Regions from separate parts of the Paraburkholderia tropica genome, predicted to be linked through region 3. Evidence: predicted binding sites of a transcription regulator. Region 3 holds the regulator's gene; each other region holds the start of a gene.
The links. Region 3 encodes LexA, which represses DNA repair genes until DNA is damaged. Its sites were predicted from a motif close to ACTGTATNNNNATACAGT; they were not measured.
Positions count from the first base shown of each region.

Region 1: G5S35_RS10355 (PA0069 family radical SAM protein) is a predicted target of LexA. The motif match lies at 1,169-1,186, and genes of this name have one in related genera.
Region 2: recA (recombinase RecA) is a predicted target of LexA. The motif match lies at 1,113-1,130, and genes of this name have one in related genera.

Region 1 is NZ_CP049134.1:2,302,136-2,304,401, forward strand. It holds gene G5S35_RS10355 (PA0069 family radical SAM protein) at 1-1,141, opposite strand, end outside; gene G5S35_RS10360 (Lrp/AsnC ligand binding domain-containing protein) at 1,256-1,744, opposite strand; gene G5S35_RS10365 (D-amino acid dehydrogenase) at 1,924-2,266, shown strand, end outside.
Region 2 is NZ_CP049134.1:2,645,920-2,648,185, forward strand. It holds gene recA (recombinase RecA) at 1-1,034, opposite strand, end outside; gene G5S35_RS11970 (response regulator transcription factor) at 1,272-2,033, shown strand; gene G5S35_RS11975 (sensor histidine kinase) at 2,046-2,266, shown strand, end outside.
Region 3 is NZ_CP049134.1:1,801,166-1,803,431, forward strand. It holds gene G5S35_RS08030 (sulfate ABC transporter substrate-binding protein) at 1-467, opposite strand, end outside; gene lexA (transcriptional repressor LexA) at 737-1,387, shown strand; gene G5S35_RS08040 (hypothetical protein) at 1,451-1,810, shown strand; gene G5S35_RS08045 (DUF2939 domain-containing protein) at 1,980-2,266, shown strand, end outside.

The DNA of each region.
Region 1 (2,266 bases), 500 kb from region 3:
TCAACCCGAGCCGCCGCACCGCGTTGTGAAAGCGCTGCTTGAGCAGGTCGGCCCATAGCCCGGTGCCCTTCATGCGCTGCGAAAACGACGACTCGTAATCCTTGCCGCCGCGCATGTCGCGCACGCTGCTCATCACGCGCTCGGCACGCTGCGGGAAATGCGCGGCGAGCCAATCCTGAAACAGCGGCGAGACTTCCCACGGCAACCGCAGCACGATAAAGCTCGCGCTCGTCGCGCCCGCTTCGGCGCAGGCTTCGAGCACTCGCTCCATGTCGGGTTCGGTGACGAACGGGATCACCGGCGCGATGCTCACGCCCACCGGAATGCCCGCCTGCGCGAGCGTGCGGATCGTGCGCAGGCGGCGCGACGGCGTGGCCGCGCGCGGCTCCAGCGTGCGCGCGATGTCGGCGTCGAGCGTGGTGATGGTGATGGCGGCCATGAACTGCTGGCGCTCGGCCATCGGCGCGAGCAGGTCGAGATCGCGTTCGATCAGCGACGATTTCGTGATGGCCGCGAACGGATGCTGCCGCTGCGCCAACACCTCGATCACGCGCCGCGTGATGCGCAGCTCGCGCTCGACGGGCTGCCAGGCGTCGGTATTCACGCCGAGCGCGATGGGCTCCGGCTCGTAGCCGGGTTTCGCCAGTTCGCGCGCGAGCAGTTCGGGCGCGTTGATCTTCGCGTACAGGCGGCTCTCGAAATCGAGACCCGGCGAAAGTCCCAGATAACTGTGCGTGGGCCGCGCGAAACAATAAATGCAGCCGTGCTCGCAACCGCGATAGGGATTGAGTGACACGTTGAACGGAATGTCCGGCGACTGGTTGCGCGTGAGGATGCTTTTCGCGCGCTCCTCGTAGATCTGCGTGCGCAGCGCGGGCTCCGGCGTTTCGCGCTCGCCGGCTTGCGCGTTGGCTTGCTCGTCGATTTGCGCGCCCGCTTCATCGCTGCGCTCGCGCGCGTCGGCCGGCGATTCGACGTGCTGCCAGCCGTCGTCGTATGCCTCGCGCTGATCGACCTCGTAGCGCCCTTGCAGGTTCGTGACCGCGCCGCGCCCCTTGCGCGGCGCGGGCGGCGCGACGGGATACCAGGCGTCGGGGTCGGGGGCGCGATTAGCGTCGTTCGCGGGTGGGTTGCGGTTCACGGCGGGGCAAAAACAAAGCGTCTCGATACTGTACAAATATACAGTATCGAGACGCTTTGTCGAGTGCGAAAAACGGGGCGGAGTTGGTTGCCAGAACCCGACGCTTGAGCCGGACTACTCGCCCACCGCGATCGTCAGCGTCTCCTTGATCTCTTCCATCACCACATAGCTCTTCGACTGCACCGCGCCCGGCAGTTGCAGCAGGATGTCGCCGAGCAGCTTGCGGTAGTCCGCCATTTCGCCGATGCGCGCCTTGATCAGATAGTCGAAGTCGCCCGACACCAGATGGCATTCGAGCACCTCGGGAATCTTCTGCACCTCGCGGCGGAACTGATCGAACATGTTGCCGCTCTTGTGGTCGAGCGTGATCTCCACGAACACCAGCAGCGCCGCGCCGAGCACGTTCGGATTGACGCGCGCGTAGTAGCCCGTGATGACGCCGTCTCGCTCCATGCGCTTGACCCGCTCGATGCACGGCGTGACCGACAGCCCGACCTGCTCGGCGAGGTCTTTCATGGCCATGCGGCCGTCCTGCTGAAGCAGCTTGAGGATGCGGTGATCGAGCCGGTCGAGTGCGCGGACCGGCTGACGCTGCGTTCTCATGTTTTTTTCCTGAAAATCAGATAAATACAATAACAAAACCTAGTCTTACAACAATAGCATAGTCGATATTACTGGCTACATCCGGATTTTCGTGCCATCCGCCCTGCCGCCGCTCAAAACGGCCCTGCGGCGCCCCGGCAAGACCGCGTAGCCCAAACAATTCTCTCTACGGAGCAGCTATGCGAGTCGTCGTGTTGGGCAGTGGTGTGGTCGGTGTGGCCAGCGCCTGGTATCTTGCCCGCGCGGGCCATGAAGTGACGGTGATCGACCGCGAGTCCGGTCCCGCGCTCGACACCAGTTTTGCGAACGCCGGCCAGATTTCGCCGGGCTATGCCGCGCCGTGGGCGGCGCCGGGCGTGCCGCTCAAGGCGATCAAGTGGATGTTCGAGAAGCACGCGCCGCTCGCCATCCGCCTCGACGGCACGAAGTTCCAGCTGCAATGGATGTGGCAGATGCTGCAGAACTGCACGGCCGGGCGCTACGCGCAGAACAAGGGCCGCATGGTGCGTCTGGCCGAATACA
Region 2 (2,266 bases), 840 kb from region 3:
CCGTCCGGCATGGCGTTCACGCCAAGCGATTCGCGGATGCGGTTTTCGATCTCGCGAGCGATGTCTGCGTTTTCGCGCAGGAATTCGCGTGCGTTGTCCTTGCCCTGACCAATGCGTTCGCCGTTATAGCTGTACCACGCACCTGCCTTGTCGACGATCTTGGCCTGAACGCCCAGGTCGATGATTTCGCCCTGACGCGAGATGCCTTCGCCGTAGAGAATGTCGAACACGGCTTCGCGGAACGGCGGCGAGACCTTGTTCTTGACGACCTTCACGCGCGTTTCGCTGCCAATGACTTCGTCGTTCTTCTTGATCGAACCGATACGGCGAATGTCCAGACGCACCGACGAGTAGAACTTCAGCGCGTTACCACCGGTGGTGGTTTCCGGATTGCCGAACATCACGCCGATCTTCATACGAATCTGGTTAATGAAGATCACCATGCAGTTCGTCTTCTTGATCGTGCCGGTGAGCTTGCGCAGCGCCTGCGACATCAGACGTGCCTGCAGACCCGGCAGCGAGTCGCCCATTTCGCCTTCGATTTCAGCCTTCGGCACAAGTGCCGCGACCGAGTCGATGACGATCATGTCGATCGAGCCCGAGCGCACCAGCGCGTCGGTGATTTCGAGCGCCTGTTCGCCCGTGTCCGGCTGCGAGATGAGCAGTTCCGGCACGTTCACGCCGAGCTTCGCGGCGTACTGAACGTCGAGCGCGTGTTCCGCGTCGATGAACGCCGCCGTGCCGCCGAGCTTTTGCAGCTCTGCGATCACCTGCAGCGTGAGCGTGGTCTTACCCGACGATTCCGGACCGTAGATTTCGACCACACGGCCGCGCGGCAGGCCGCCGACGCCGAGCGCGATGTCGAGACCGAGCGAGCCGGTGGACACCACCTGAATGTTTTCGACCGCATCGCCGTCGCCGAGTCGCATGATCGACCCTTTGCCGAACTGCTTTTCGATCTGCGCGAGCGCGGCGGCCAGCGCCTTGCCCTTTTCAGCAGTCAGCCCAGCCGAGCCTTTCTTGCTATCTTCCATGAATCGTCCTTTGCTATGATGAACGGCGTCTCGTGACGATGCGGGCGTGCTTTTGCACACACACGCATGAACGCAGACACTGTATAAAAAAACAGTGGTTTTGGCAAGCGCGTTTTCGCACGCTTTTTCGTACGCGCCCGCCTGAACCGCAAATTGACCAGGAGACCGCCGCGCGCCGCCCGCCCCTCGTGCGAGATGGCACAGGCGCGGCGATGCCTGACTCGACGCAGGCGCATCATGCGAATTCTCATTGCCGAAGACGACAGCATACTCGCGGATGGTCTGGTCCGATCACTCCGCCAATCGGGCTATGCCGTCGATCACGTGCCGACCGGCGTGGACGCCGATACGGCCTTGTCGATGCAGTCGTTCGACCTGCTGATCCTCGACCTCGGCCTGCCCAGAATGACGGGCCTCGAAGTGCTGCGCCGTTTGCGCGCGCGCAATTCCAACCTCCCCGTCCTGATCCTCACGGCCGCCGACAGCGTCGATGAACGCGTCAAAGGACTCGACCTCGGCGCCGACGACTACATGGCCAAGCCCTTCGCGCTCAACGAGCTCGAAGCGCGCGTGCGCGCGCTCACGCGGCGCGGCGCGGGCGGCGGCCCGACCGTCGTGCGCCACGGCGCGCTCGCCTTCGATCAGGTCGGGCGCGTCGCGCGCATCAACGAGCAGGTGCTCGATCTGTCGGCGCGCGAACTCGGCGTGCTCGAAGTGCTGCTGCAACGGCTCGGGCGGCTCGTCTCGAAGGAACAGCTCGTCGATCACCTGTGCGAATGGGGCGAGGAAGTGAGCAACAACGCGATCGAGGTCTACGTGCACCGCCTGCGCAAGAAGCTCGAAGCGGGCGGCGTGCGCATAGTGACGGTGCGCGGCCTCGGCTACTGCCTCGAGAAAGAAGCGAACGGCGCGAAGGACGCGGGCGCGGCGAACGCAGCCAGTACGGCCGGCGCATCGACGGCGGCGCCCGCGATGCCCGCCAGCCACTACTACAAGTAAGCGGGCGCCATCATGGCCGGGCCCGCGCGCTCCGCGTCCACCGACGGCACGCCGCCGGACGCCTCGCCACGCTCGACGGCCGCCGCCAACGACGACACGCTCGACGACGCCGCGCGCGACGCCCGCTACGCCAATCCGTTCGCCCCGCCCGACGAAGCCGAAGCCGCCGACGCCGTCGACAAGCGTCCGCGCTCCCTGTTCGGCGAGATTCTCGACTGGATGCTCGCGCCGCT
Region 3 (2,266 bases):
CCCGGCTTCGTCAGATCGTCCCAGTCCTTGATGTGCTTGGGATTGCCCTTGCGCACCAGAAACACGATGGTCGAGGTGTACGGCGAGGCGTTGTCGGGCAGGCGCTTTTGCCAGTCCTTCGCGACGATGCCCTTGTTGGCGAGCGCGTCGATGTCCCAGGCCAGCGCCAGCGTCACCACGTCCGCCTGCAGGCCGTCGAGCACCGAGCGCGCCTGTGCGCCCGAGCCGCCGTGCGACTGCTTGATGGTGAGCGTTTCGCCCGTCTTCGCCTTCCACTGCTTGATGAAGGCTTCGTTGATCTCCTGATACAGCTCGCGCGTCGGGTCGTACGACACGTTCAGCAGCGAGGTATCCGCGTGCGCAGCCGGCGCCATCGCCACCATGCCGACGAGCGGTGCGATGCCGATGACCAGTTTTGCAGCCAGCGAAGTCAGCCAGCCTGCGCGCCCCGTATTGCCTTGATTCATCCACTTTCTCCGTTTTGTCGTGTGGTGCTTGCGATCGATGAAGGCCAGTCTAGCGATCCGCTTACATTATTAAAAATGATGTTTTTTCATTCTTTAATACGCAAAAGTGGTAAGGGCGGAGGAATCGGACGTTTGAGCGTGTTTTCGTCCGTCCGATCGCCGGGAAACGCTGCTGTGGCGGCACCCAAACGACAAAGTTCAAGTAACACTTGAAAAGCGGCGAATACTGTATAAAAATACAGTTACCTGTTCAAACATACAGTGTCGACATGACCAAACTCACCGCACGACAGCAGCAGGTTTTCGATCTGATCCGCCGCGCGATCGAGCGCACCGGCTTTCCGCCCACGCGCGCCGAGATCGCCGCCGAACTGGGCTTCAGCTCGGCCAACTCGGCGGAAGAGCATTTGCGCGCGCTGGCCCGCAAGGGTGTGATCGAGCTTGCGGCGGGCGCCTCGCGCGGCATCCGTCTGATGCCCGGCCCCGACGACCTGCCGCACCAGTTCACGCTGCCGCACGCCAGCATCATGCAGCTCTCGCTGCCGCTGGTCGGGCGCGTCGCGGCAGGCAGCCCGATCCTCGCGCAAGAACATATCTCGCAGAACTACGCCTGCGACCCGGCGCTGTTCTCCAGCCGCCCCGACTATCTGTTGAAGGTGCGCGGGCTGTCGATGCGCGACGCCGGCATCCTCGACGGCGACCTGCTCGCCGTGCAGAAGAAGGCCGAAGCGAAAGACGGCCAGATCATCGTGGCGCGTCTGGGCGACGACGTCACCGTGAAGCGTCTGAAGCGCCAGCCCAACGGCATCGAACTGATCGCGGAGAACCCCGACTACGACAACATCTTCGTGCAGGCCGGCAGCGCCGACTTCGCGCTCGAAGGCATTGCCGTCGGTCTGATCCGGCCCACCGAATTCTAAGAATCCATCCGCGCCTGTCAGCGCTGGTTTTGCGCCTCGTGGCGCACTTCTCTGGAGAGAGTCATGGAACGCCTTGCCCGCCTGTTGCCCTTCCGTCAATTCGGCCGTCTGCGCCATCTGCGCGGAATCGCCTCGTGCGCAATGCGTGAAGCGCGCGCCTCAGCCGCCGCGCTCAATGGCTCGCTTTTCGAGAAGCTGGAAACGCCGGAACTGCCGCCGCTGCCGTCGGCGCAACCGGCCTTCGCCCGCGTGTCGCTGAACAGCACGCTGAATACGGAACAGCCGGACCGCCGCGCGCCGGTGCGCGTGTATCACGGTCAGTCGCGTCTCATCATGGTCGGCACGATGGACGCGGTGTGCCGTGCCATCGACCGCTGCATCGCCGAACAGCAAAGCGATCTGGCGGCGGCGCTCGCGAAGTAAGGTGTGAAATCGGAAGGTGGGAAATAGCGTGTCGGCGGAGGTTCTTGCGGGTGTAGGGATCGTTTTGGCGCACGTGTGGTCAACACTGTGATTGAATCGCCGACTCAACCGCTCCGACTCAACCGCTATTTGAACCCTTGCGCTGCTCGCGCGGCGCGCCTGCTCTCCGATGACCGATACCGATACACCCAAGCTTTCTCGCTCTCGCGCCGGCAAGTCCTCGAACTGGAAGAAGCCCGTCGCCATCGCCGTTGCGGCGGCGGCCGTGGTGGCCGCGCTCGGTTACGGCTACGCCTCGCCGTATATCGCGCTGAATCATCTCAAACAGGCCGCCGACGCACGCGATGCGGCCGCGCTGAGCGAATACGTCGATTACCCCGCGTTGCGCGCGAGTCTCAAGCAACAGGCCGGGGAAATGCTGCAACGGCGCATTCAGGCCGAGCACAGCAGCAATCC